DNA from 2 places in the Corynebacterium antarcticum genome. Region 2 is predicted to be linked to the other one. Evidence: riboswitches for the same ligand, from Rfam matches in the RefSeq annotation. Region 2 holds a riboswitch; the other holds the start of a gene.
What was found. A riboswitch is a leader RNA that binds a small molecule or an ion and turns the genes downstream of it on or off. The one in region 2 is predicted to bind cobalamin.

Region 1: it holds a riboswitch for cobalamin, as region 2 does, so the genes downstream of both, JIM95_RS11230 (energy-coupling factor ABC transporter permease) here and JIM95_RS09015 (FecCD family ABC transporter permease) in region 2, are expected to answer to the same signal.

What each region holds. Positions count from the first base shown of each region.
Region 1 covers NZ_JAENIP020000005.1:1,445-11,279, forward strand. Annotated here, with positions in the region: tRNA gene JIM95_RS11190 (tRNA-Asp) at 1-15, shown strand, start outside; tRNA gene JIM95_RS11195 (tRNA-Asp) at 234-307, shown strand; tRNA gene JIM95_RS11200 (tRNA-Phe) at 332-404, shown strand; gene JIM95_RS11205 (hypothetical protein) at 496-645, shown strand; gene JIM95_RS11210 (lipocalin family protein) at 930-1,196, shown strand; gene JIM95_RS11215 (GNAT family N-acetyltransferase) at 1,189-1,503, shown strand; gene epsC (serine O-acetyltransferase EpsC) at 1,573-2,160, opposite strand; gene cysK (cysteine synthase A) at 2,277-3,212, opposite strand; cobalamin riboswitch at 3,459-3,713, shown strand; gene JIM95_RS11230 (energy-coupling factor ABC transporter permease) at 3,763-4,458, shown strand; gene JIM95_RS11235 (energy-coupling factor ABC transporter substrate-binding protein) at 4,538-4,927, shown strand; gene cbiQ (cobalt ECF transporter T component CbiQ) at 4,948-5,676, shown strand; gene JIM95_RS11245 (energy-coupling factor ABC transporter ATP-binding protein) at 5,737-6,534, shown strand; gene ramA (acetate metabolism transcriptional regulator RamA) at 7,077-7,916, shown strand; gene JIM95_RS11255 (cob(I)yrinic acid a,c-diamide adenosyltransferase) at 7,969-8,553, opposite strand; gene murA (UDP-N-acetylglucosamine 1-carboxyvinyltransferase) at 8,644-9,835, shown strand, end outside.
Region 2 covers NZ_JAENIP020000003.1:364,827-384,153, forward strand. Annotated here, with positions in the region: gene JIM95_RS08975 (uroporphyrinogen decarboxylase/cobalamine-independent methonine synthase family protein) at 1-912, shown strand, start outside; gene JIM95_RS08980 (LuxR C-terminal-related transcriptional regulator) at 909-1,172, opposite strand; gene JIM95_RS08985 (3'-5' exonuclease) at 1,747-2,418, opposite strand; gene ligA (NAD-dependent DNA ligase LigA) at 2,543-4,603, shown strand; gene JIM95_RS08995 (ACT domain-containing protein) at 4,623-5,282, opposite strand; gene gatC (Asp-tRNA(Asn)/Glu-tRNA(Gln) amidotransferase subunit GatC) at 5,853-6,152, shown strand; gene gatA (Asp-tRNA(Asn)/Glu-tRNA(Gln) amidotransferase subunit GatA) at 6,153-7,646, shown strand; gene JIM95_RS09010 (hypothetical protein) at 7,736-8,056, opposite strand; cobalamin riboswitch at 8,145-8,367, shown strand; gene JIM95_RS09015 (FecCD family ABC transporter permease) at 8,482-9,519, shown strand; gene JIM95_RS09020 (ABC transporter ATP-binding protein) at 9,519-10,286, shown strand; gene JIM95_RS09025 (ABC transporter substrate-binding protein) at 10,330-11,448, shown strand; gene JIM95_RS09030 (MerR family transcriptional regulator) at 11,756-12,511, shown strand; gene JIM95_RS09035 (MFS transporter) at 12,508-13,800, shown strand; gene JIM95_RS09040 (DHA2 family efflux MFS transporter permease subunit) at 13,816-15,234, shown strand; gene JIM95_RS09045 (6-phosphofructokinase) at 15,245-16,276, shown strand; gene JIM95_RS09050 (VanZ family protein) at 16,377-16,919, shown strand; gene gatB (Asp-tRNA(Asn)/Glu-tRNA(Gln) amidotransferase subunit GatB) at 17,014-18,519, shown strand; gene JIM95_RS09060 (YkvI family membrane protein) at 18,967-19,327, shown strand, end outside.

The DNA.
Region 1 (9,835 bases), on a different contig from region 2:
GTCCCGTCAGGGTCGCAGAAACCCCGGTAGTTCTAGGGCTACCGGGGTTTCTCGCTGTTTCGATGGATCTCCCCGGGGTGCCTGTCCCCGAAGGAATGGCGAAGTGCCGGGAGTCTGGCGGGAAGAGTCTGGTGGAGGTCATAAGTGCCGCCTGTGCTGTGGATTTGTCGAAAATCGCGCCGCTGTGTAAAGTTTCCTCTCGTGCAACGGGTAACCCCCACGTGCACAATCAAGGCCCTGTGGCGCAGTTGGTTAGCGCGCCGCCCTGTCACGGCGGAGGTCGCGGGTTCGAGTCCCGTCAGGGTCGCGAGAACGTCTACGGATGTTCTTTGGCCAGATAGCTCAGTCGGTAGAGCGTCCGCCTGAAAAGTGGAAGGTCGCCAGTTCGATCCTGGCTCTGGCCACAATGACGCCCCCGGGTTTCCCGGGGGCGTTTTTGTCTGTCCCCGTGCACTGTGGCGCCAATCTGCTGCACCTCGCTGCACAAAGGGGGGCATGAACATCCGCGGGGCCGCGGCACAGCCGGCCGCTCCTGCCGTGGCGCCGACGGTCGACGCCACGGCGCCCCCGGCGAGGTTCCACGGCACACCCGCCGGGTCGTCACTCCCCACCACGACGGTGTCGAGCGGTGGGGAACTGCCGTAGCTCCCGTACCTTGACCCGGAGGCGCATCAGGGCACCCGGCACAAGATCGTGTTGGCCCCGCACATTTTCAGGCTGCAGCGCGCCCACGACACCACCGTTGAGTACACCATCACAGGTCCGTACACGGTCCGGGTGGTGAACTCGTGCACCGACACTGGTTCAGCGGACCCCTCCGGCATCGAAGGGCGGGGGTCAGGGGTGCCGATCCGGCGACGCAGACTTCGCTCCGCGTCTGATTCAACGGTGCGCCGTCCGAGAACCCCGACGGCCCGACCAACTGACGGATGACGTGGATGTCCGCCGACGGCGCCACCGTGCTCGTCGGGAATCCCGGGCGGACCGTCGGGTTCGTGCTCTCCCGCAAACTGTCCCTCACTCCCGGTGAGTGGTCCGAGGTGCGCGACATCGTCGCCGCGAGGGGTTACAATTCGTGCACGTTCATCACCTCGCCGGCGACCGGCGGACGAGCGGGCCACCCGCTGTGCGCTCTCTGGGTCCATCGGTGCCGGCGGGGTCACACCTCCGACAGAAGGGGCGACACCGATGGCTGAGACCGGCACCCGTGTGTTCCACGATGCGCAGAACCACCGCTACGTCATCACCGTTGACGGCTCCGAGGCGGGGTACGCCGCCTACACCGTGGAGGCTCCGGAGAATGACGGCCCCGCTGTGCGGGACTTCAACCACACCGTCGTCGACCCCGCTTTCCGGGGGCGCGGGTTGAGCGGGCCCCTGATCCGGTTCGCACTCGACGATTCGCTCGAGGCGAACCTGACCTACCGCGCGACCTGTTCCGCGGTGGAGCACTTCATCGGGAAGAACCGGGAGTACGCCGACGGGCTGGCCGGACCGGTGTAGCGGCGATTCTCGAAGGAAAACGCCCCGCACGCGTGAGCGTGGGGGCGTTTTCCTGTTGTCGTGGTCCGGTCAGAACAGCGGAGGTTCCTTGTCGACGTAGCGATCTGGGTCGACGAGCTTCTTGCACTCACTGGTCTTGCGTGGTCGGTTGACCGCCGGAATACCGACCGCGATGTGATTGGCCGGCACGTCCTTGGTCACCACTGCGTTGGCTCCGATCGCACTTCCGCATCCGATGGTGATCGGTCCGAGCACCTTCGCGCCGGCACCGACGGTCACGTTGTCCTCGAGGGTCGGGTGCCGTTTCGTCTGGGTGAGGACCTGACCGCCGAGCGTCACCCCGTGGTAGAGCATGACGCCGTCGCCGATCTCGGCGGTCTCGCCTATGACGATACCCATGCCGTGGTCGATGAAGAACCTGCGGCCGATGGTGGCGCCCGGATGGATCTCGACACCGGTGAGGAAACGGGTGATCTGGGCGAGGATCCGCGCGGGACTGCGCAGGCCCCGCGTCCACAGGGCGTGGGCGACGCGGTGCGACCAGATGGCGTGCAGCCCCGAGTAGACGATGGCGTTCTCGACATCGCCCCGGGCCGCGGGGTCATGCTCACGCGCGTTCGCCAGGTCTTCTCTGATCATCGTCAGCAGCCGGTACATGGGAGCCAATCCTATCAGCGCAGCAGGGCCGCCTTTTGCCCGGACGTCGGGCGACCGGAACCGGCGGACCGGGTTGGCGCTGTGCGCACCCGACCACGCGATGTTCCTCGGCGGGATCAGTTCCGGATGTCGTCGAAGAGGACGGTGGAGACGTAGCGCTCGCCGTAGTCGCAGACGGTGGTGACGATGGTCTTGCCGGCGTTCTCCGGACGGGCGGCCAGGTCGAGCGCGGCACGCACGTTGGCCCCCGTCGAGATGCCGCCGAGGATGCCCTCGCTCCGGGCGAGCTCACGGGCGGTCGCGATCGCGTCCGCGTTGCTCACGGTGAGCACATCGTCGAGGATCCGGCGGTCGAGGACCTCGGGGACGAAGTTCGCGCCGAGCCCCTGGATCTTGTGGGGACCCGCCTTGCCGGTGGACAGCAGCGCGGATTCGGCGGGCTCGACGGCGTAGATCTCCACGTCCGACCTGCGGTCCTTCAGCACCGCCCCCACGCCGCTCACCGTGCCGCCGGTGCCGACTCCGGTGACGAAGATGTCGACCTTTCCGTCGGTGTCGTTCCAGATCTCCTCCGCGGTGGTGGAGCGGTGGATCTCCGGATTGGCGGGGTTCGCGAACTGCCGCGCTAGGATCGCGCCCTCGTTCTCCGCGACGATCTCGTTGGCTTTGTCGACGGCCCCCTGCATGCCGGCCGCACCCGGGGTGAGGACGATCTCGGCGCCGTAGGCGCGGAGCATGACCCGACGCTCCATCGACATGGTCTCCGGCATGGTCAGGATGACGTGGTAGCCGCGGGCCGCAGCGACCATGGTCAGTGCGATACCGGTGTTCCCCGAGGTCGCTTCCACGATCGTGCCACCGGGTTTCAGGGAACCGTCGGCCTCGGCGGCATCGATGATGGCCAATCCGATCCGGTCCTTCACGCTGTTCGCGGGGTTGAATGACTCGAGCTTGACCAGAATCTCTGCGTCCAGGTTCTCGGTCATCCGGTTCAGCCGCACCAGGGGCGTGTTTCCGATGGTGTCGGTGATGTTGTCGTGGATGTTCGCCATGAGGGTTCTCCTTAGAGGATTTTCCGGTTCATCAGTTTGTTGGCTGCCGCGGGCACGGCCTTTGGCTGTCACGCTACACCATAAATAGACCGCAATATAGACAGTGTGGTCTATTTCGTGCTATGTGCGCCCGCTGGTGCGGATTCGGTGACGTCAGATGGGGAAACTGTTTTCACCAGCGGATACGGGACCCTGAATGAGGGTAGGTGTTTCCAGCTTCGGGGTTCATTCGGCCTGCGCACGTGTTACCGTTCCACACGTCGCAGTGATCGGGAATGCCGGTGGGAATCCGGCAGCGGCCCTCGCCACTGTATGACTGTCGCCGATGGTGGATCTGTCCGCCGCCAGGGGCTTCACGCCGCAGCACGCCACTGCCTGTACGGGATCCTCCGGGGTTCAGGGTGGGAAGGCGCGGTGTCGAGGTTTCGTAGGAGAACCGAGGTATCCGGTTCCCGTTGACGACCGTCAAAGCCAGGAGACCGGCTGCGACCGTGAGTTGACCAGTCGGTCCGCGAGGTGTCGGACCCGTCCCAGAAAGAGAAGTACAGTCATGCACATCGCAGAAGGCTTTCTACCTGCCGGCCAGGCTCTCGCCTGGACCGCGGCTGCAGCCCCGTTCGTCGTCCACGGTGGATGGGCGGTGAAGAAGCAGCTCGCCAAGGCACCCGAAACCGGGCTTCTCCTCGCGGCTGCCGGAGCGTTCACCTTCGTTCTCTCGGCCATCAAGATCCCGTCCGTCACCGGCTCGAGCTCCCACCCGACGGGTACCGGCCTCGGCGCCGTGTTGTTCAAGCCCCCGGTGATGGCATTCATGGGCGGCATCGTCCTGCTCTTCCAGGCACTGCTCCTCGCCCACGGCGGCATCAGCACCCTCGGCGCCAACATCTTCTCCATGGCGATCGTCGGCCCCTGGGTCGGATACGGGGTGTGGGTTCTGCTCCGCCGTGCCGGCGCGGGTGCGGACATCTCGATCTTCTTCGCGGCGTTCTTCGCCGACCTCTCGACCTACATGGTCACCTCCGTTCAGCTGGCGCTCGCCCACCACGCCGGTGGATTCGTCAATTCCGTTCTCACCTTCCTCGGGCTGTTCGCGACCACGCAGATCCCTCTGGCGATCGTCGAGGGCATCGTCACCGTCCTGATCTTCCGCAGCCTGCGGGTCATCGCGACCAAGGAACTCGACGTCCTCGGCGTGTTCTCCCGGATCCGGAACACGGACACCCGCGAGCCCGCCACCGTGAGCTGACCTGAGCTGTCCGTAGTCGGCCGGCTCCACGCCGGTGAAGAACACAACCATGAAGAACACGCCTGAGGAGAACCCCACCATGTCCAACACAAACAACAAGGGCGGCGGACTCGCCGTCACCATTGCCCTGATCGTTCTCGCCGCGGCGATCGCGGTATTCCCGATGTTCTACAACCTCGGTGACCCCGACGCCGAGGAGCAGTTCGGCGGCTCGGACGGTGCCGCCGAGGAAATCGTCGCCGAGCAGGACCCCGACTACGAGCCGTGGGCGAGCCCGCTCATCGGCGAGCTGCCGGGTGAGGTCGAGTCCGGCCTCTTCGCCTTCCAGGCCGCACTCGGCGCCGGTGTGCTCGGCTTCGCGATCGGCAACTACCGGGGCCGTACCCGTGCCGAGGAGCGCGGGGCGCGGGAGTCCGGGGCAACCGGCACGACGGCAGCAGCGGGGCCCAAGCCCGGCACTGATGCCTGAATCGCGTCGGAGCTAACGTCATGAACGCTCTGGAGGTCGCCGCGGCGAACTCTCCGTGGGCCCGTGTCAACGTGGGGGAGAAGGTCCTGCTCATCCTGGGACTTCTCGTACTGGCCATCTCCCTCCCCCCGCTGCCGGCACTGCCCATCATCGCCGCGGTGCTGATTCTGCTCGCGGTATCCGCCAAGGTGCCGCCCCGGCTGTACGCCGGACTGATCCTGGCGCCCGCCACGTTCATACTGCTGGGCCTCGGGCCGCTGGTGTTCTCGGTGTCGACGTCGGGCCTGCGCTGGATCGACGGCGGACTGGTCGATGCCGCGACGGTTCTCGCCCGCACGGTTGTCGGTATGTCGGCGACCATGCTCTTCGCCCTGACCACCCCCATGTCCGAGCAGCTGGTGTGGTTCCGTTCGGTCGGGGTGCCCGCGCCGCTCGTCCACATCACGATGCTGACCTACCGCATGACGGGCACGCTCATCACCACCGCGAGGACGATGTGGGAGGCGCAGGCGGCACGCCTCGGGCACAGTAGCCGCAGGCGCTGGATCCACTCGGTCGCGGGCCAGGCCGCGAGCCTCTTCGTGCTCTCCTTCTCCCGTGCCCGTGCGCTCCAGGAGGGGATGGAGCTCCGCGCCGACATCTCGGAGATCTCCACCCTCCACGCCAGCAGACCCGTCCGGTGGCCGGTGATCATCGGAAGCGTCGCGCTTCTGGCGGCTGTCGCCGCGATCGGACTCATCTTCCGGTGAACCGGATCTCCTCACCACCTGCCGATCCCGCCCACGCACCGTCCCATCTATGGAGGACCCGTGTCACACCCAGCAACACCACTCGTTGAACTAGTCGACGTGGATTTCTCCCACGGCCCGGAGCTTCCCGTGTTGAGGTCCGTGGATCTGAGAATCGACACCGGCGCCAGGATCGCGGTGCTCGGCGCCAACGGTTCCGGCAAGTCCACCCTCTTCCGGCTGCTCGCCGCGGCATGGAAACCCGATCGCGGGGAACTGCGTCTCGACGGCGAGCCAGTGCACTACAACCGTGCGGGGAGGGATCGCGTCCGCCGACGGGTGCAGCTCGTGCTCCAGGAACCCGACGACCAGATCTTCGCGACGTCCGTTTCCGCCGACGTCGCTTATGGTCCGGTCAACATGGGGCTCGACCGGGATGAGGTGACCCGGCGGGTCGATGCAGCCATGACGGCGGCCGAGGTGGCGGATCTGGCAGACCGCGTTCCCCACCAGTTGTCCTACGGGCAGCGGAAGCGGGTGGCGCTCGCAGGCGCCCTCGCCATGGATCCGGCGGTCCTCCTCCTCGACGAACCGACCGCGGGCCTCGACCCGGCGGGCGGTCGGCAGCTCCTCCGGACCCTCGAAGAACTGAACGCGAAGGGCACGGCGGTGGTGCTGTCCACCCATGACGTCGACCTCGCCTACGCCTTCGCCGACACCGCGGTGGTGCTGACCGACGGGCGGCTGGCCGGTGGCGGCGTCGATGAGATTCTCACGGACAGGGATCTGATGGAACGGGCCCGCCTCGGGCTACCCTGGGCGCCGCTGGTGAGTCGTGCCCTGGGGCGGAGGGTCAGTGCCCCACAGGAACTGCCCTGAATTGGTGGCTACCCCCGAGGTGGGGGCACAGGGGAGAGCGGAAAATGTCATCAGAAACGTGATGTTACTTACGTTCAATGTCTGAACCGGGACGGAAACGGGGGTGATTTGTGGGGGGCATCAGTTTCGACGGGTCGGGGCGTCGACCCCTCCTGTGGAGGGGGGAAACGCCATTTTTCCCCTCCTGCGAAAATATTTTCGAACCACTTTCGGCAGCGGGTCTGCTGCCCAGCTGAGCGGTGTAAACGGCGTCCTCCACCGGGGTTGGTCCGCGGTTGTTTGGGGTGCATTTCCGGTCATTGGGGAGCATTCCCCCGCGCTGTGCGGACTGTGTTCACGGCCGCCGGACGCCAGGGGTATCGGGAGGGGGCCGGGAATAGACCACATCACCCCTTAGCCGGACGCCCGTTTTCCTGATTTTGGGAAAAATTACCGATATTGACGGGCTCATCACCCCCTGGGGAGTGGTTATACTGCACCTTGGAAAGATGTTGGCTCGCCCGACGGGGGCACCTGACCGGGTGGATGCGCAGGAGGTACATGTGGACTCACAACGTACGAAAGACGACGAAGAAGCGATCCGCACCGCGCTCTCGTCGTTGAGAACGGCCACCGGAATCCCGGTGACGATGTTCGCGACGGTACTGCCGGACAACAGGCTCCAGATCAGCGCCTGGGTTGGGCTCAGGACCCCGGCACTCCAGAACCTCGTCATCGATCACGGTTGCGGCGTCGGCGGCAGGGTCGTCACCACCAGGCGCCCGGTCGGCGTCAGTGACTACACCCGTGCGAACGTCATCTCCCACGAGTACGACAACGTCATCCAGGATGAGGGGCTCTTCTCCCTCGTCGCTGTTCCCGTCATCGTGCACCGTGAGATCCGGGGTGTCCTCTACGTCGGCGTGCACTCACCGGTGCGTCTCGGGGACAAGGTCATCGAGGAGGTCACCATGACCGCCCGGACCCTCGAGCAGGAGCTGGCCATCAACTGCGCCGTGCGCCGGAGCGAGGGAGGGCGCGCCGGAGCGAAGTCCGGCCGCATCATGAATGGTGCGGAGTGGGAACAGATCCGGTCCACCCATTCGAAGCTCCGGATGCTCGCCAACCGGGTCGAGGACGAGTCCCTCCGGCTCGAGCTGGAGGAGCTGTGCGACCAGATGGTCACTCCGGTCCGGGTCAAGCAGACGACCAAGCTGTCCGCGCGGGAACTCGACGTACTCGCCTGCGTGGCGCTCGGGCACACCAACGTCGAGGCTGCGGAGGAGATGGGTATCGGTGCGGAGACCGTGAAGTCCTACCTGCGCAGCGTCATGCGCAAGCTCGGCGCGCACACCCGCTACGAGGCCGTCAACGCGGCACGTCGGATCGGCGCACTGCCCTGATCCCCCTTGTCCCCCTGACCCCGGATGCACCGCGTCCGGGGTCAGCCGCGTTCTACCGCCCGTCGTGTCGCCCGGAGCCCGGTACCCACGGCACGTCGTCGCCGTTGTTGGCGACCCTGCCCAGGATGAACAGGAGGTCGGACAGACGGTTCAGGTAGCGCGCGGGAAGAACCGACGTCGTGTCCGGGTGCTTCTCCACCGCCACCCAGGCTGCCCGCTCGGCCCGGCGGGCGATGACGCGCGCGGTGTGCAGCAGTGCTGCGGCCGGCGTTCCTCCGGGGAGGATGAATGAGTTGAGGGACGGGAGATCGGCGTTGAACCTGTCGCAGTCGCACTCGAGCCCGTCGATGTAGGACTGGGCGACTCGCAGCGGCGGGTACTTCGGAGACTCCTCGATCGGGGTGGCGAGATCCGCCCCGGCGTCGAAGAGTTCGTTCTGTATCCGGCGCAGGACCCCGACGATCTCCTCCGGCGGGTCACCGAGCGCCAGGACCTGACCGATCGCGCAGTTCGCCTCGTCGCACTCGGCGTAGGCGATCAGACGTGCGTCATTCTTCGGGACCCGCTCGAAGTTGGACAACGCGGTCGTGCCGTCGTCTCCGGTGCGGGTGTAGATCTTCGTGAGGTGTACGGCCATGTCCCCACGCTAGACAAAAAACCCGGTGCGTGAGGGGCGGGGGAGCGGCCCGCGCACATGAGGACGGGCCAACCACTAGGCTGGGGCACTGTGAAGGAACGATTCTTGGTGACAGGCGGCGCACGACTTTCGGGTTCCGTGAAGGTGACGGGCGCGAAGAACAGCGTGCTGAAACTCATGGCCGCGGCTCTGCTCGCGGAGGGGACGACCCTCCTCCGGAACTGCCCGGAGATCCTCGACGTACCCCTCATGGGTGACGTTCTGCGGGGGCTCGGCTGCGAGGTGGAGATCAACGGGTCCGATGTCCGGATCACGACGCCCGCCGAACTCCGCAGCAGTGCCGACTTCGACGCCGTCCGGCAGTTCCGCGCTTCCGTGTGCGTGCTCGGACCCCTCACCGCCCGCTGCGGGAAGGCGGTGGTGGCCCTACCCGGTGGAGACGCAATCGGATCCCGCCCCCTCGACATGCACCAGAGCGGCCTCGAACGGCTGGGGGCGGTCACCGAGATCCGTCACGGCTGCCTGGTGACGAGTGCCCGGAAGCTCAAGGGCGCGACCGTCGCCTTCGACTTTCCCTCGGTGGGGGCCACGGAGAACATTCTCACTGCGGCCGTACTCGCGGAGGGCGTCACCGTCCTGGACAACGCGGCGCGTGAACCGGAGATCGTCGATCTGTGCAACCTCCTCAACAAGATGGGTGCCCGGATCGAGGGCGCGGGGACGAACACACTCACCATCACCGGCGTCGACAAGCTGCAACCCACGGAGCACACCGTCGTCGCGGACCGGATCGTCGCGGGAACCTGGGCGTACGCCGCCGCGATGACGCAGGGGGACATCACCGTCGGCGGTATCTCACCCCAGTTGCTCCACCTCCCGCTGGCGAAGCTGAAGCTGGCCGGTGCGGACGTCGAGACGTACGAGAACGGGTTCCGGGTACGGATGGACAGGCGGCCCACCGCGGTCGACTACCAGACGCTGCCGTTCCCCGGTTTTCCGACGGACCTGCAGCCCATGGCCATCGGCATGGCCGCCATCGCCGACGGAATGTCGATGATCACCGAGAACGTCTTCGAGTCCCGATTCAAGTTCGTCGGGGAGATGCTGCGCCTCGGGGCGACGGCATCCGTCGACGGGCACCACGTAGCGGTCCGCGGGGTTCCGCAACTCTCGTCCACCACCGTGTGGTCGAGCGACATCCGCGCGGGAGCGGCCCTGGTCCTCGCGGCCCTGTGCGCCGAGGGGGAGAGCGAGATCCGGGAGGTCTTCCACATCGACCGCG
Region 2 (19,327 bases):
GCTCGCGGGGTGGGATCCGATCCGGTCGGACGCACCGCGGCCCTCCTGGCGGGACTGTACGTCGAGCCGGGGCCCAGGGCCTGGCGTCTGTGCGCCAGGCCGCAGCTGCTCACCCGGCGTTCCAGGGACCTCGTCGAGGCCGATCTCGACACCTGCGGCGACGTCTGGGGATCCGGGGTTTCGGCACTGAAGATCCAGGTGACCGGGCCCTGGACGCTCGCCGCCGCGATCGAACTCCCCGACGGCCACCGGGCCATCACCGACCGGGGAGCCCTCAGGGACCTCACCGGCGCCCTGATCCACGGCACGCTCGAGCACGTGGCGGACGTCCACCGTCGATTCGGCTCCGCAGTGGTGGTCCAGGTGGACGAACCCCTGCTCGCGGACGTGTGTCGGGGAACTCTGCGGGGAACATCCGATTACGACACGATCCGCGCGGTGCCCGGCCCGGACGCAGCTGAACGGCTGCGTGCGTTCAGCGGAGAACTGCGGGACGCCGGGGTGTCCGAGGTACTGCTCAACCTCACCGCGGCACCGCCGCTCTGGGAGGTCGCCGGTGTCAGCGGTGCGGACACCGTTCTCCTTGATCCACGGCACGTCAAGGACGCAACGCATCTCGACGGTCTCGGTACCGCTGTCTCGGAGGGCGTCAGGGTGGGATTGGGCGCCATTCCCGTCGGTCTCACCGGCTTCCCGGCCTCCGGGGATCTGAACGGGCACTCACGGGAGGTTGCGGTGCGGATCGCCCGTCTCTGGGACGAACTCGGGCTGCACCGGAATCAGCTCACCTCGATGGTTGACGTTCATCCCCGGGCGGGCCTGTCCGCCGTGCCCGCGGATGTCGCGGTCCGTGCGCTGACCGCATCCCGGACCGTGGCGGGAATGCTCACCCGGGATGCCGGCGACCTCTAGTCGCTCTCCTCCAAAAAGCCGTCCTCGAGCATCCTCGCCTTCATGGCGGACTTGGTCCCGGCGTCCCGCCCCAGCGCTTGGTACTTGTTCCTCACGTTGGTTATGTGGCTGCGCACGGTGTCCTCGCGGATGGTGAGGTGCCTGGCCGCGACGGCCTTCGAACGGGACCGGAACCAGGTTCGGGCGACCTCGACCTCCCTCCGGGTCAGGTGGGGTGTCGGTCGCGCGGTGTCCCGGGTTGAATCCAAGATCTGGGTCATGGTTGATCCCTCTGTTGTTTTCACCAAGGTGGTCGACGTGCGTGCGTACTCGGACATTGATGCCGTCAAGCACTGATCGTCGCATTGCGTCAGCACGGTTCCAACCCGTCAATTCCTAGGGCACGGGCTCACCCTGACCCGGCGGGGGCCTTGTTTCCCCTGGTTGGAGGGAGAATCGGCAGGCACGATGGTTTTGCGGCCTTAATGATGTCTCGGAAGATCTCACCCGGGCTCCCCGGTTTTACCGGATCGGGGGTGATTTATGGGGGTGTTCTCCCCGGCTTCTCCCCGTTTCCGGGCGATCATCCCCGTCGAGGTGAGGGAACGGACCTCCCACCCGGGCACCGCATCCTCCGGCGCCCGGACCCACGGTCGGGCACTTTCCGCTGCACGTGGTGACCGCCCCGGCCGCCGTGCCGGCCGGGGCCGGTCCGCTCCCCGCGCGGCCTCTGAAGACCCGGAGACGGCTGCTGCGCGCATGCGCGTGTCGGGCGGAGTCGCATCACCGCCCGGCAGGTGGAGGAGTCCTCGTCCCCGGCGTCCGTGGAACCCCTGTATCGGGATCCGGCACTGATCAGCCCCGCATCGGCCACGAGGTGCTGATGTCCGAGGCATCCCGACCGCGTCCCTCGAAGTAGCGCTTCAGGCTGGTCTGCGAGTTGTGGTGCCAGACGGCCTGGTTCTCCATGAGCTCGTCGGTGTCCATGGACACCAGTTCCGGCCACTTGCGGGCCTGGACCCATGCCACGCGGGCGGCGGCGACCGCATCGGAGGTGGCCTCGTGGGCGTTGTCCAGGCGGACCTTGTAGTGCTCGCACAGGGACCCCAGTGTCCGGCGGCCCTTCCGGTAGGGATCCTTCGCCCGGTCGATCACGTAGGGGTCGAACACCGGTCCGGTGACGGTGAAGTCCCCGGTGAGTTTCCGCAGCACCGTCAGATCGTAGGCGGCGTTGAACACGATCAGCGTCAGTCCCTCCGACCAGCCCCTGCGGATGCGTTCGACGGTCTCCGCGAGGACCTCGTCGTGCGGGCGCCCGTGCTCGCGGGCGTACTCGGTGGTGATTCCGTGGATCTCGGAGGCCTGCGCGGGAATCTCCACCCCGGGATCCGCCAGCAGTTCGACGGGGTCGACGTTCCCGCCCTCGATGCGCACCATCGCCGAGGTGACGATACGGGCCTCGATGGGGTTCGCTGACGTGGTCTCCAGGTCGAAGGAGAGCATCGCTGAGGGGTCGAAGTTCGTCATGCCACAACCCTAGACAACACGTCACCGGGCCGTGTCCGACGGGGCGACGGGGCCCGTCGGAGGGGTCGTTAGACTGGCAGCCGTGAATCGAAGCGACAACACCCCCGGAGACCGAACCGACGCGATCGGGGACGGTGACGACACCGGGCTCCGCAGGCGGTGGACCGAACTCGCGGAAAAGGTCCGCCACCACAGGGATCTCTACTACAACGACCAGCCGTCGATCCCGGACGCGGACTTCGACGCCCTCTTCCGCGAGCTCCAGCAGCTCGAGGCCGAGCACCCGGAACTCGCGGTCCCGGACAGCCCCACGATGGAGGTCGGAGCACCGGTCGACGGGACCTCCAGCTTCGCCAATGTCGAGCACCCGGAGCGGATGCTTAGCCTCGACAACGTCTTCGACACCGGGGAACTGGACGAGTGGCTGGCCCGCACCCCCGCCGCCAGGTACCTCACCGAGCTCAAGATCGACGGCCTGTCGATCGACCTGGTCTACCGGGACGGGCGCCTCGAGCGTGCCGCCACCCGCGGCGACGGGCGGATCGGCGAGGACATCACCGCCAACGCCCGGGTGATCGACGACATCCCCCACGAGCTGACCGCGACCCCCGACCACCCGGTGCCCGACCTGCTCGAGGTCCGGGGTGAGGTATTCATCGCGATCGAGGATTTCGCCGAGGTCAACGCCCGCCGGATCGCCGACGGCGGCAGACCCTTCGCCAACCCCCGGAACGCGGCAGCCGGCTCCCTGCGTCAGAAGAACACCGCGGACGTGCGCAAACGTCGCCTGCGGATGATCTGCCACGGAATCGGTGCGGTCGAGGGATTCGCCCCGCGGTCGCAGTATGACGCCTACCTCGCGCTCGCGGACTGGGGGCTGCCGGTCTCGCCGTACACGAGGGCCGTCGACTCCGTCGACGAGGTCCACGAGCGGGTCCGGTACTGGGCCGAGCACCGGCACGACGCGACCCACGAGATGGACGGGGTGGTGATCAAGGTCGACGATCTCGCAGCCCAGCGCGCCCTCGGCTCGACATCGCGGGCCCCCCGGTGGGCCATCGCCTACAAGTATCCGCCCGAGGAGGTCACGACCCGCCTGGTGGACATCCAGGTCGGCGTCGGCCGCACCGGCAGGGTCACGCCCTTCGCCGTGATGGAACCGGTCCTCGTCGCCGGATCCACCGTCTCCATGGCGACCCTGCACAACCAGACGGAGGTGCGCCGCAAGGGGGTGCTGATCGGGGACACCGTGGTCATCCGGAAGGCCGGGGAGGTCATCCCGGAGGTTCTCGGGCCGGTCGTCGAGAAACGCGACGGGACGGAACGTACCTTCGTGTTCCCCACGCTCTGCCCCGAGTGCGGGACCCGGCTCGCCCCGACCCGCGCCGAGGACGCCGACTGGCGTTGTCCCAACGCCCGCAGCTGTCCCGGCCAGCTCTCCGCACGCCTGACCTACCTCGCCGGCCGTGGGGCCTTCGACATCGAGGCGCTCGGGGAGAAGGGGGCCATCGATCTCATCCGGAGCGGGATCCTCACCGACGAGTCCGGGCTCTTCGCGCTCACCGAGGACGCACTGGAGCGGTCATCGGTCTACACCACGAAGGCCGGGAAGGTGAACGCCCAGGGCCACAAGCTGCTGAAGAACCTGAGGGAGGCCGCGGAACGGGTCGAGCTGTGGCGCGTGCTCGTCGCCCTGTCCATCAGGCACGTCGGCCCCACCGCCGCGCGGGCGCTCGCGTCCAGGTTCCGGTCCCTGGAGGCGATGCGTTCAGCGGATGTCACCGAGCTCGCCGAGACCGAGGGCGTGGGGGAGATCATCGCCCGGAGCTTCCTCGACTGGTTCGGGGTGGACTGGCACCGCGCGATCGTCGACGCATGGGCGGAGGCCGGGGTCACCATGGAGGACCCGGTCGATGAGCTCCCTGAGCAGACCCTTCAGGGCCTGACTGTGGTCGTCACAGGGGCGCTCGGGAATTACACGCGCGACAGCGCGAAGGAGGCCATCATCTCCCGGGGAGGGAAGGCCTCCGGGTCGGTGTCGAGGAAGACCGACTTCGTGGTCGTCGGGGAGAACGCCGGATCCAAGGAGACGAAGGCGCGGGAGCTCGGCCTGACGATCCTCGACGAGGCAGGCTTCGACCTGCTCCTGGCGGGAGGGGCGCAGGCGGTGGCGGCCGGGGACTGAGTGCCCGCGACCGTGGCCGCTACTTCAGGATAGAACCGATGATGTCGCCGAGGTGGCCCAGGTGCTCGACCTCGCTGGCGAGGAAGTCGGGCCCGCCGGGACGGCCGACGACGAGTGCCAGACTCGTCCCGCGGATCGGCGTGGCGGCGAGCGCCGAGTCCAGCAGGGCCCAGGAATCCGGGATCCAGGTGTCCCGGTCCGGGTCGAGGACACGGGCCGTCCCGATCGTCGCCTGCGGGTTGGAGCCGTCATCCTCCGGAGCGGCCTGCGACGCTGCGATCCGGTTGAGCCTCGGTTCCGTGTCGACGACGACACCCCACCCGGAGGTCATCGTCCGCGGGAGCACGGTGACCAGCTCGGTCATCGCCCGGTTGATGTTCCGACGGTGCCTGGCCACCAGTGCGAGCATCTCGATCTGGCCGCGCCGGTCTACCGTCCCGGAGAACGGACGGATCGAGTCGACCTGGACGCCGTCGACCTGCTCGGCGGCGCTGATCAGGGAATCCGGGAGCAGCGTCGGGGGAAGGGAGACGACGATGTCGTCCATCGCGGTGCCGTCCGGGAACGTCGACACGACGTCGACGGACTGGATGTTGCCCTCCACCAGGCCGAGCGCCTCCGCCACTTGGCCGAGGCTTCCCGGGACGTCGGGCAGGAGCACGCGGAGGAGGTAGGACATCGTCAGCAGGTGACCTTTCGCGGGTTGTCGTCGTTCTTCCGTGGTACGGGGCCGGTCGGCCCCGCGGGAGAGTGCCGCCGGAAGGCCCGGAAACTGTTCCCGGTCCGGATGTGGCGGGCACCGGTTCACACAGACAACGCCCGTGGGGCCGCCGAAGTTCCCGCGGGTTCCGGTGACCCGGTGCCGCGAGTTCATTTGATTCGGCATCCCCCGGTCACCGTGGCGGAGCGGCGGTGACCGGCGGTCTTTCCCGGCGGCGGTCGGGGGCTGACACCACGAGAGCCGCCGTCGCCGTGCGTCGCGCGACGGCCCACCGCGGCCCGGCGGGTCGGTCCTGCGCCCGGCGGACGGGGACGGGACCTCCGTGGCGGTGTCGGGGACGGTGCAGGTCCGCCCCGGCGGCTTCCCGGCGGCTGGGCGGCGGGTGTGCCGGGGCCGTGCGTTAAAGTGGTGTGCACACCAAGCAACGGACGTACCGGTCCCCGCCCCGTGTGGCCCCTCGATGCCGCCGGAATCACGGGGTAGGGTGCGCTCCGACGTGACTAAGACGTGAAAAGAGGAAGCACAGACGTGTCCCAGATTTCCCGTGAAGAGGTGGCACACCTCGGCAAACTGTCCCGGTTGGCCCTCACCGACGAAGAGCTCGACGCCTTCGTGGAGCAGATCGACGACATCATCGCCAACGTCAGCGCGGTCCGGAGCGTCGACGCCTCGGACGTCGAGCCGATGAGCCACCCGCACGCCATCCAGACCCCGATGCGTGAGGACGTCGTGCTGCCGACCCTCTCCGCAGAGCAGGCGCTCGATCAGGCGCCCGCCGTCGAAGAACAGCGTTTCCAGGTTCCGCACATCCTCGGGGAGGAAGACTAGATGACCACCGATCTGCGCTACACCGCCTCGGGCGACGAACTGACCAGGCTTTCCGCCGCCGAACTCGCCGGGAAGATCCACTCCCGTGAGGCCACCTCCGTCGAGGTCACCCGCGCGCACCTCGACCGGATCAACGCCGTCGACAGTGAGATCCACGCCTTCCTGCACGTCGGCGAGGAGGAGGCACTGGCCGCCGCCGCCGAGGTCGACCGCGCCCTCGACGCGGGCGAGGAGCCGGCCTCCGCGCTGGCGGGCGTCCCGCTCGCGTTGAAGGACGTGTTCACCACCACCGACGCCCCGACGACCTGCGGCTCGAAGATGCTCGAGGGCTACATGAGCCCCTATGACGCCACGGTCACGGGGCGGATCCGTGCCGCGGGCATCCCGATCCTGGGCAAGACCAACATGGACGAGTTCGCCATGGGCTCCTCCACCGAGAACTCGGCCTACGGCCCGACCCGCAACCCCTGGGATCCGGAGCGCACCGCCGGCGGTTCCGGTGGCGGCAGCGCCGCCGCCCTCGCCTCCGGTGAAGCACCGCTCGCCATCGGCACCGACACCGGCGGTTCCATCCGCCAGCCGGCCGCACTCACCGACACCGTCGGCGTGAAGCCCACCTACGGCACCGTGTCCCGCTACGGGCTCGTCGCCTGCGCCTCCTCCCTGGACCAGGGTGGCCCGACGGCCCGCACCGTCCTCGACACCGCGCTGCTGCACGAGGTCATCGCCGGCCACGACCCCTTCGACGCGACGAGCGTCAACCGTCCCGTCGCCGATGTCGTCGGGGCCGCCCGCGCCGGGGCCTCCGGTGATCTGAGTGGCGTGAAGATCGGTCTGGTCAAGCAGTTCGACCGCGAGGGATTCCAGACCGGTGTCCTCGACTCCTTCCACGCCGCCGTCGAACAGCTGAAGAGCCAGGGCGCGGAGATCGTGGAGGTCGACTGCCCGCACTTCGACGAGGCGCTCGGCGCCTACTACCTCATCCTCCCGTGCGAGGTGTCCTCCAACCTCGCCCGCTTCGACGGCATGCGCTACGGCCTCCGCGAGGGCGATGACGGCCAGCGTTCCGCCGAGGAGGTCATGTCGCTGTCCCGTGCCGCCGGGTTCGGCCCCGAGGTCAAGCGCCGGATCCTGCTCGGCACCTACGCCCTGTCCGTCGGCTACTACGACGCCTACTACCTGCAGGCGCAGCGGGTGCGCTCGCTCATCGCCCGGGACTTCACCCGCGCCTACGAGCGGTGCGACGTGCTGATCTCCCCGACGACGCCGACCACGGCGTTCAAGCTGGGGGAGAAGGTCTCCGACCCGATGGCGATGTACAACTTCGACCTGTGCACGCTGCCGCTGAACCTCGCCGGTGTGTGCGGTATGTCGCTGCCCTCGGGTCTCGCGGCGGACACGGGGCTTCCCGTCGGTCTGCAGATCATGGCCCCGGCGTTCTCCGATGACCGCCTCTACCGGGTCGGTGCAGCGTTCGAGGCCGGCCGGGCCTGACACTCCCTCGTTGACCGTCTGCACGAAGAGGGGTCGGTATCCGGATCCGGATACCGACCCCTCTTCGTATGCCCGAGCGGCTTGTGGGCCTAGTCGCGGTCGCTCGCCAGGTACGCGGTGGCGGCTGTTGCGCCGGTGACGGTGAGTACGGCGGGCCAGGAGCCCATCTTCTTCGCCAGGGGATGCGAGGCGCCGAACGCCCCGACGTAGAGGGCGGTCAGGGCCGTGGCCGTGACGGGCCCCTTCTTCGCCGCCCAGCCGCGGGCCGCCCAGACGCCCGCCGCGCCGAGCAGTACCCCGCCGAGGGGCCGGATCCCGGTCTCGCGGGCGGTGATCCACCCACCGATGAGCCCGGTGGTGACCACGGCTGCTGTGTTGACGTCTTCGGCCTTCTTCAGTGTCATGTCCATGCCCACCACCTTAGAACGTGCGCACTCGGGCGGGGGAGGTGTGAGTGAATCTGCTGCGGTCGTGGCCCACCCCCTGCTACGATTTCAGGGATTCTTCCAGTGAGCCGGTCGGGCAGCAGTGCCCGCGAACGAAGAGGCAACCCGGTGTGAATCCGGGACTTGCGCGCAGCGGTGAGAGAGAAGTTCCACGGAGTGTGACCGACCGCCCCCAAGGGGCGTCGGGGTCACTGGCGGTCGATACCGCCGGGAAGGCCGGTTCCGTGGGGCGGTGATCCTCGAGTCCGAATACCTGCCGGCTCAGCTAGTTCAGAGGTCCGTGCCGCGCGATCCGGTGCACCCAGATGGCCCGGATCGTTCCGGGCGAGGAGCGTAAGAGTGACTGACTTCCGTCACAACTGCCCCACGCGCCCCGGAGAGGGCGCCGAGTGTTCCGACGTGTGAGAACCCCCCTGCTGTTCCTGATCCTCGTCGCGGTCGGGGCAGCCAGCTTCGTCATCTCCCTGACCTTCGGGTCCGTCGAGTACAGCCGTGACGAGGTGTGGACTGTGGTCCGCGCGCATCTCGGCGGCGGAGTCGGCCCCGATCCCGCCGTCGACGCCATCGTCTGGCAGCTCCGCGCGCCCCGGGGGCTGCTCGCCCTGATCGTCGGCGCCGGGCTCGCGGTCTCGGGGGTCGCCATGCAGACCCTCGTGCGCAATCCCCTTGCCGACCCCTACCTGCTGGGTGTGTCCGCGGGTGCGAGTGTCGGGGCCACCGCGGTGATCACCCTCGGGATGTTCAGCTCCTTCGGCGTCTGGGCGCTCTCCGGCGGCGCACTCGTCGGTGCGCTCGGGGCGACGGCCACGGTGTACGCCGTCACCGTGATCCAGGGCGGCATCACGCCCCTGCGGCTGATCCTCTCCGGCGTGGTGCTGTCGTCGGCGTTCTCCGCGATCGCGAGCTTCCTCGTGTTCCGCTCCCCGGAATCCCGGGCGGCGCAGTCGGTGATGTTCTGGATGCTCGGTTCCGTCGCCGGCGCCCAGTGGGACCGCGTGGTCCTGCCCCTCGGTGTCGTCGTCGTGGGGGTCGTGATCCTCATGTCGCTGTCCTCCCGGCTCGACGCGCTCGCCGCGGGCCCCGACACCGCCGCCGCACTCGGGGTGCGGGTCGGCCTGCTCCGCCAGGCACTGTTCTTCATCCAGGCGCTCCTGGTCGGGGCGATGGTCGCGGTCTCCGGGGGAATCGGCTTCGTCGGCCTGGTCATCCCGCACCTGGCCCGACTCATGGTCGGTTCCCTGCACATCCGGCTGCTGCCCATCGCGGCCGCGACCGGGGCGGTGTTCCTCCTCTGGGTCGATGTGCTGTCCCGGGTCGCGGCGGCACCGCAGGAGATACCGCTCGGCGTCGTGACCGGAATTCTCGGCGCCCCCCTGTTCCTGCTGCTCATGGGGCGCAACAGGTACCGCTACGAGGGGCACAGCTGATGGCTGACATGAAGATCGAAGCGCTGGACTGCGGCATCGGGCGGACGACGATCCTTCGGGACGTCACCTGGTCCGCCGAGCCGGGCACCATGACCGCCATCGTCGGCGTCAACGGCGTCGGAAAATCGACCCTGCTGCGGTGCCTGGCCGGAATCACCCGCCCCCACTCCGGCGAGGTTCAGATAGACGGCCGGAACGTGCACGGCCTGCCGCCCCGGAAGCGGGCGAAGCTGGTCACGTTCGTCGGGCAGGAGGAGACCCCGCCGGGGGATCTCACGGTCGGCGAGACGGTGGCCCTCGGCAGGCTGCCCCACCGGAGACCCTGGGAGTTCGGCGGCCGCCGCGAGAACGAGATCGTCCACGACAGCCTTGCGCTCGTCGGCATGGAGGCCGAGATCGACCGCCCGTGCGACCAGCTTTCGGGCGGGCAGCGCCGACGCGTCCTTCTCGCCCGGGGGCTGGCCCAGGAGACCCCGGTGATCCTGCTCGACGAGCCGACCAACCACCTCGACGTCCACCATCAACTGCACCTGCTCGGGGTGCTGCGCTCGACGGGCCGGACGGTGATCGCCACCGTCCACGACCTCGATCTCGCGATGGTGTACTTCGACAGCGTCGTCCTGCTCCACGGGGATGGCGTCCTCGCCGCCGGTCCGTCCGGGCAGGTGCTCACCCCGGACCGGATGCGAACGGCCTTCGACGTCGGGGCCCTCATCGCCGACCTGGATCACGCGCGCAACCCGCACCTGATCGTCGACACCCTCTGACCGTCCGAACACCACCCACCACCACCCAACCAAGGAGAACACCATGAAGAACACGACCAGGGCGCTCATCGCCGTACTGGCCACCTCGACCCTGCTGGTCGGCTGCTCCGGAGGAGACGCCGGCACGACCGACTCAACCGCCACGACGGCCAGCGACGGGAAAACCACGGCGGCTGCCGGCACCGAAGCGGCAGAGGGACCGGTGACCGTGGAGAACTGCGGCACCGAGGTCACTTATGACGCCACCGAAAAGCTCTTCGTCAACGACGGCAACATCATCGCCACCGTCCTGTCCGCCGGCGGCCGGGACAGGATCGCCGAGGTCAGCTCCGTGCAGCGCGACCGCGACATCCTCGCCGCCAAGTACGGAGCCGACGTCGTCGACGGGCTGAAGGACGTCGCCGAGAAGTACCCCTCGCTCGAACAGATCGTCGCCGAACAGCCGGACATCTACGTCGCCGGCTGGAGCTACGGCCTGTCCGACGAGAAGAACATCACCCCCGACTCCCTCGCCGACCGGGGCATCGGCACCTACATCCTCACCGAGGCGTGCCGCCAGGAGGGGACCGACGCCCGCGGGATCGTGGACCCGTGGACCTCCGTGGAGACCGACCTCGCCAACATCGGAAAAATCGTCGGGGACCCGGACACCGCCCAGGCCGTGATCCGGGACCAGAACGAACGCCTGAAGGCCCTGGAGGAGGCCCCGCAGCCCGAGAACCGCCCGGTCGTGTTCCTCTTCGACTCGGGCACGGACGCCGTGTTCACCTCCGGGCGTTTCGGCGCCCCGGAGTCGATCCTCGACGCCGCCGGCGCCGAGAACGGGGCACACGACGTCGAGGACACCTGGGTCCAGGTCAGCTGGGAGAAGCTCGCCGATTCCGCACCCGACGCATTCGTGTTCGTCGAGTACCCGGGACAGGAACTCGACGAGAAGATCGAGCTGCTGCGCACCAACCCGGTGACCCGCGACCTGCCCGCCGTCAGGGAGAACAGGTTCATCAACCTGCCCTACGCGATGTGGACCGCCGGCCCGCTGAACATCGACGCCGCCGAGCACGTCCGCAAGGGCCTGGAACACCTCGAGCTCGTCCCCGCCTCCGACATCGTCCCCGAGCTGAAGCTGCCGGCGTCCGTCCCGGGCCAGGAGTACTTCAGCTAGGGACACCGTCCCGCGGACGGAAGGTTCGTATGTCGCGTCGTCCACGGGGCGGCCGGGAACGATACCGCTCGGCGGTGGGCGGTTGATCCGCACACCGGACCCGGCCACCGCGAGGTCGATCGCGTCGGTGTTCCCGCCGGCGGGGTGTGCGGTCCCGGCGTTCACGGCCTGATCGGGCGACATCAGGATCACTCCCGCTCAGCCGGGCCCGTCCACCGTCCGTACAGCGGTCCGGCGGGGACCGCCACCTTGGAGGGGGCGACGGACACTTGCGGCTGCCGCAACGGCAGCGCCTAGGCTCGGGCCCATGACGATGCCCACAATCGGCGAACTCGCCGCCTTCGCGGGGGTCTCGGCGCGGACGATCCGGCACCACCACGACATCGGGCTCATGCCGCCCGCCGGGCGGGACAGCGCGGGCCGACGGATCTACGCTCCGGCTGACGCCGTACGGCTCGCCCGGGTCAGGTCCCTCGCCGAGGCGGGATTCACGTTGACGGACATTCTCGAGGTGCTCCCCGTCGGCGCCACCGAGATGGACACCGGGACCTTCACCCGGGTCCGGTCACGGGTGGCCGGGCGTCTCGCGGAGGAGGCATCGGTGATCTCCGGCCAGCGCAGACATCTCGCCGGACTGAAATCCCCGGAACTCGTCGGATTGTCCGACGGGAACGGGGCGCTGTTCCGCCGGTGGCGGGAGATCGGGGTCGCCGAGGGATTCATCCGCGCAATCGGCCGGGTGTGGGTGGTCTACCGGACGGTGTTCCCGGACACGTTCGACGACGGCGTCCGCTGGGCGACCGAGGCTCTCGAGTCCGCGGAGTACCGGGTGCTGCTGCGCGACGTCAGCCATCTGTGGACGGTGGAGCCGGACGATCCTCTCGTGGTGGAGATCGCCCGCCGGGCGGCCGACTACATCCGGCGGCTCGACGAGGAGGAACTCCGGAGGGGAGAATTCCCCGCATCGGTGGTGCTCGACTCCGTGATCGGGGACATTCCTCCGGCCATCATCCGGTTCAACGAACTGGTCAGGCAGCTCACGGGTACGGAGGTCGCACGATGACGACCGGCACCCCGGCGCGGCACCGCGCCTCCGCGTGGCTGTACCTCTCCTCCGCGGGGCTCTCGCAGTTCGGCAACTCCATCGCGCTGATCGCGTGGCCGTGGCTGATCCTCGAACGCACCGGGAACCCCGCAGCCGCGGGCACCGTCGTAGCGGTCACCGCGGTCGCCGGGCTGATCGTGTCCTTCATCGGGGGTCAGCTGATCGACACCCTCGGGCGCAAACCCATGAGCGTGATCTCGGACGTGATCAGCGGACTGTCCATCGTCGCTCTCATCGCCGTCGACGCCTCCCTGGAACTGACGCTCGCCTGGTTCATCGGGCTCGCCGTGTTCGGTGCCGTCGGTGACGTGCCCGGAATGGCCGCCAGGCAGTCCCTGCTCGGCGACGTCTCGGCCACGTCCGGGGTGTCCCGGGACAGACTCGCCGGGATCATGCAGACACTCGTGGGCGTCGCCGCGCTGATCGGGCCCGCACTCGGAGGAGTGCTGATGGCGGTGCAGCCGGTTATCACGGTGCTGTGGATCACCGCGGGTTGTTCCCTAGTCGCCGCAGCGTTGACCACGACCGTGCGGGTGGCGCACACCGGTGGCTACGCGGGGGACACGGACCCGGATGTCCCCGACATGAGCGTCGTGCGCCAGTGGCGCGACATCCTCACCCACCCCATCGTGCGCCTCCTGCTCATCATGGGACTGGTGTCCACGATGCTCGTCGTCCCGTACCTGGTGATCCTGCTGCCCGCCCACTACCAGTCCGTCGACTCACCGGCCGTGATGGGGGCGGTGCTCGCCACCTACGCCGTCGGATTCGTCATCGGCGGCGGACTGGCCACCGTGCTCGGCACCCGGCGCCGGCGGACGCTCTGGGGGACCACCGTCGGCCTGTTCACCCTGGCGTTCCTCTTCCTGGGGGGACTCGGAAACGATCCGTTCGTGTTCACCGGTATGGTGCTCGCGGGAATCGGAGCGGGTCTCTTCGGGCCACTGCACCTCGTCCTGATCACCGAGACCGTCCCCGACCGGGTGCGCGGGCGGACCCTGTCCCTGTTCACCGCGGCCGGAAGCCTCAGTCAGTCGATCGGACTCACCGCGGCCGCACCACTGATCGCCGCCTTCGGCGTCTACCGCACGGCCCTCGGTATCGGGCTCAGTTTCCTCCCCTTCGGCGTCTGGTCCGGGATCTGCGGAGTCCGGACCGTGCCACCGGCACAGCCTGAGACCAACCCGGGACCCGGGCCCGGGAACGACCGGGGTGCAGCGACAGTGGAGGACGCGGAACAGCTGTAGTCGTAGGATGGGCCGGTGACCGACACCCGACCCGCATCCCCCGTCCTGCCCGAGAAACAGGCGTGGCGTGCCCTCGCCGCACTGTGCATCGGGTTCTTCATGATCCTCCTCGACCAGACGGTCGTGGCGGTGGCGACGCCCCAGTTCCAGACCGAACTCGGGGCCTCCCTCAACGCCGTCGTCTGGGTGACCTCGATCTACCTCATCACCTTCGCGGTCCCGCTGCTGGTCACCGGGCGTCTCGGCGACCGGTTCGGACAACGCGACGTCTATCTCGTCGGCATGGTCATCTTCACGCTCTCCTCACTGGCCTGCGGGCTCGCGCCGGGCATCGAGTGGCTGATCGCGGCCCGCGCCGTCCAGGGGCTCGGCGCGTCGATCCTCACCCCGCAGACGATGAGCGTGATCAACCGGATCTTCGCCCGGGAGCGCCGGGGCGCCGCGATGGGCATCTGGGGTGCCGTCGCCGGGTTCGCCTCGCTCGCCGGACCGCTGCTCGGTGGCCTGATCACCGGCACCCTCGGCTGGCAGTGGATCTTCTTCATCAACATCCCCTTCGGTGTGCTGAGCGTGGTGATGGTTGTGAGATGGGTGCCGTCCATGCCCACGGTCACACGCCGGGTGGATGGGCTCAGCGTCCTGCTCTCGCTGCTCGCCGTGTTCGGCGTGGTCTACGCGATGCAGCAGGGGCCGAAGCTGCACTGGCCGACGTGGATCTGGTTCGTGTTCGCCGGTGGTCTGGTGTCGCTCGCCCTGTTCCTGCACCGGCAGCACACGGCGGGGGAGAAGGGCGCGGATCCCCTGATCCCGCTCGGTATCTTCCGGAACCGGAACTTCTCCATCGGGGCGTTCTCCATCGCGACGATGGGCTTCGCCGTCGCGTCCATCGCCCTGCCCATGATGATCTACCTCCAGGACGGGCTCGGGATGAGCGCGGAGAAATCCGGGCTCATGCTGGTGCCCACGGCCGTGATCTCCGGTTTCCTCTCGCCCTTCGTGGGCCGGCTGGCCGATCGCGTCCATCCCCGGATCCTGTCGATGGTCGGTTTCGGCGCGATGACCGCGGCGGTCGGGATGCTCGCGGCCGTGATGCGGGACGGAGTGTCCGTCTGGTGGATCCTCGTCCCGGTCCTGCTCATGGGTGTCGGGCACGGATTCATCTGGTCGCCGAACTCCGCGACCGCGATGCGGGACCTGCCGCCGCAGCGGCTCGGGGCGGCCTCGGGTGTGTACAACACCACACGTCAGGTCGGTTCGGTCATCGGCGCCGCCGCCGTCGGTGCCGCGATGCAGATCGGAGCTGCGCGAACGTCGATCGGCAACGCCATGGGCAACGCCGTCATCATCACCGCCTGCGTACTTTTCCTTGGTTTTGTGTCCGTTTCCTTCTTCAGGTCTTCTTCCGAACGGGCATCCGTCTGCTCGGCAGACTAGGATGGGGCACATGCGAATTGCGACACTGACCTCCGGCGGCGACTGCCCCGGCCTCAACGCTGTCATCCGCGGTATCGTCCGCACCGCCAGTTCGGACTACGGATCAACTGTCGTCGGTTACCAGGACGGTTGGGTGGGTCTCATGGAGGACCGCCGTGTCCAGCTCTACGACGACGAGTCGATCGACCGGATCCTCCTCCGGGGCGGCACGATCCTCGGTACGGGTCGACTGCACCCGGACCGGTTCAAGAACGGGCTCGACCAGATCAAGGCGAATCTCGCCGACGCCGGAATCGACGCTCTCATCCCGATCGGCGGTGAGGGTACGCTCAAGGGCGCCAAGTGGCTCTCCGACAACGGAATCCCGGTCGTCGGCGTCCCGAAGACCATCGACAACGACGTCAACGGCACCGACTACACCTTCGGTTTCGACACCGCCGTCTCCGTGGCCACGGACGCGATCGACCGGCTGCACACCACCGCCGAGTCCCACAACCGGGTCATGATCGTCGAGGTCATGGGCCGCCACGTCGGCTGGATCGCACTGCACGCCGGCATGGCCGGTGGCGCCCACTACATCGTGATCCCCGAGCAGCCCTTCGACATCGCCGAGATCTGTAAGGCGATGGAGCGTCGCTTCCAGATGGGCGAGAAGTACGGCATCGTCGTCGTCGCCGAGGGTGCCATGCCCAAGGAAGGCACGATGGAGCTCAAGTCCGGGGGAGTGGACCAGTTCGGCCACGAGATCTTCACCGGCATGGGACAGCAGATCGCCGACGAGATCCAGGCCCGTGCCGGACACGACGTCCGCACCACGGTGCTCGGGCACATCCAGCGCGGTGGTACACCGACCGCCTACGACAGGGTCCTGGCCACCCGCTACGGTGTGCACGCCGCGCGCGCCTGCCACACCGGGGATTTCGGGAAGGTCGTCGCCCTCAAGGGTGAGCACATCAACCTCATCGGCCTCGAGGAGGCCGTCGGAACGCTCAAGCGCGTACCCGACGGGCGTTACCGCACCGCCCAGGCACTGTTCGGCTGACCCGACTCAACCAACTCCGGAGCCCCGACAGGAACACCGTTCCCGCCGGGGCCCCGCCGATTCACGGGGACTGCCGGGCGCGGTGGATACACTGTGGCCCATGCCCGGCGAGACCCCCACAGAGGGGCCGGGGGTCCGACGTCGCCACATCGTCGCCGCCCTGGTTCTCAACATCACCGTCATCACGGCACTGACCCTGTTCAAGTTCACCTTCGTCATCGCGGGCCTCTGGACCGCCGCCGCCCACCGGACCCGCGATATCCGCCTGATCCCGTTCAGCGAGTTGTCCACCGCCCAGGTCTGGTACGGTCCGCCCCTCAACATCGTGGGCAATTTCGCCCTGTTCCTGCCTTTCGGTGCGTTGGTGTGCCTCCTGCTCCGGGACCGGGCAGACCGGATGAAACGGACCGCGCTGACCGGTTTCGGGCTCAGTCTTCTCATCGAGACGCTCCAGTTCGTCTTCGCGGTCGGGTATTCGGATGTCGACGACCTCCTGTTCAACACCGTCGGAGCCGCAGCCGGTGCGTGGTTCGCAGACCGGCACAGCCCGCACCGGGACGGCCTGATCATCGGTGTCTCCGTGGTGTTCGTGCTGATCATCCTCATCCTGCTCTCATCCGGAGAGTGGACCGGGGGAATCTGAGCCGGTGGCGGTTCGGTCGTGCACGGGTGGTCGGGCCGGTGCAAGACGGGAGTGGAAGCGCGGGACCCGTCCGTCAGCCGTTAGACTGTCGGACATGACTGCTCCGGTAAATGATCTGATGGATTTCGATGAGGTACTCACGCGCTTCGACCCGGTGATGGGGCTGGAGGTGCACGTCGAGCTGGCGACCGAGACCAAGATGTTCTCGGCGTCCTCCGCGAACTTCGGCTCCGCCCCGAACTCGAACGTCGATCCCGTAAGCCTCGGGCTGCCGGGTGCGCTGCCCGTCGTCAATGCCAGAGGCGTCGAGTGGGCGATCAAGATCGGCCTCGCCCTCAACTGCTCGATCGCGGAGTCCTCCCGCTTCGCCCGGAAGAACTACTTCTACCCGGACCAGCCGAAGAACTACCAGATCTCCCAGTACGACGAGCCCATCGCGTACGACGGGTACCTCGACGTGGTCCTCGACGACGGAACCACCTGGCGCGTCGACATCGAGCGCGCCCACATGGAGGAGGACACCGGCAAGCTCACCCACCTCGGTGGTGCGGAGGGGCGGATCCAGGGCGCCACGTCCTCGCTGGTGGACTGCAACCGTGCCGGCGTTCCTCTCATCGAGATCGTGACCAAGCCGATCGAGGGGGCCGGCGAACGCGCCCCTGAGGTCGCCCGCGCCTACGTCAGCGCGCTCCGCGACCTGGTGAAGGCGCTCGGCGTGTCGGACGCCCGCATGGACCAGGGTTCCATGCGCGTCGACTCGAATCTCTCCCTCCGGCCCATCGGTCAGACCGAGTTCGGTACCCGCACCGAGACCAAGAACATCAACTCGCTGAAGTCCGTCGAACAGGCCGTGCGCTACGAGATGCAGCGCCAGGCACGCGTCATCACCGACGGCGGCTCCATCCGGCAGGAGACCCGGCACTACAACGAGACCGACGGGTCCACGACCGCCGGACGCATCAAGGAGACCGCCGAGGAGTACCGCTACTTCAACGACCCGGACCTCCCTCCGGTGATCGCCCCGCGCGAGTGGGTCGAGGAGATCCGGGCGACCCTGCCCGAGCTGCCCTGGGTGCGCAAGGCCCGGATCCGCGAGGAGTGGAACCTCTCCGACGCGGAGATGCGCGACCTCGTCAACGCCGGCGCCCTCGATCTCATCATCGCCACCGTCGAGGAGGGCGCGACCCCCGCGGAGGCGCGTTCCTGGTGGGTGTCCTACCTGACCCAGAAGGCCAACGAGTCGGGTGTCGAGCTGGAGCAGCTCGACATCAACCCGGCACAGGTCGCCCGCGTGGCCGCCCTGGTCAAGGAGGGGAAGCTGACCAACAAGCTCGCCCGCCGGGCGGTCGACGGCGTTCTCGCCGGTGAGGGCGACGTCGATGAGGTCGTCGCCGCGCGTGGCCTCGAGGTTGTCCGCGACGACGGGGCCATCGAGAAAGCCGTCGACGAGGCGCTCGCCGCCAACCCGGACATCGTGGAGAAGATCCGGGGTGGGAACACCAAGGCGGGCGGTGCCATCGTCGGCGCGGTCATGAAGGCGACCCGCGGCAAGGCCGACCCCGCGCTGGTGAACAAGCTCATCGCGGAGAAGTGCCGCTGATTTCACGCTGAGCGCGTGGACTGCCGGTGGTGCGGCGTGTCGCACCACCGGTTTCGTGTTGGCGGGGTTCCGGGGGAACCGGTGAATCCGGTGCCGCCCCGATCACGCTGGTGATGCGGCACCTGTCAGGCCCCGGTCGGGGATACGTCGGGCCGCGACCTCCCCTGAAGAGGGTTGATCGTTTCAGTGGGGAGATCGCCACCTGTCCGACTGCCTGTACGGGCATTTTCGATCGGTTCTGTGCAGCACCGACGCATTGGTCGGGCTGGTTCTCCGAATGGATCTCCACGGGACTGAATCCGCGCCACAGGTCCGATCAATGCGGGTTATCGGCCCCGACCTCGTTAGAATCTCCCTTGGTGATCCCCCGGCAACGGGAGTGGATCCGCAAAAACAGTGTTCGACGATTCTCCGGAGAGGGAGACACCCAACATGTTGAAACGAGTAATGGCAATCGCGATGGCCTTCGTCGGCCTGAGCGTCGGCGCCGGATTCGCATCCGGGCAGGAGGTGCTCCAGTTCTTCGTCGTGTTCGGTCATGCCGGTCTCTGGGGAGCCGTTTTCGTCGCGCTGATGATGTGCGTCGTCGGACTGGTCATCCTCCAGCTCGGCAGCTACTACCAGGCCACCGAGCACACCGCCGTCTTCGACCAGGTGGCACACCCGGTCGCAGCCAGATTCCTCGACGGCTCGGTGATGCTGACCATCTTCTCCCTCGGTATGGTCATGTTCGCCGGTGCCGGCGCGAACCTCGACCAACAGTTCGGCCTTCCCGTCTGGGTCGGCGCCGTCATCCTGCTCGTCCTCG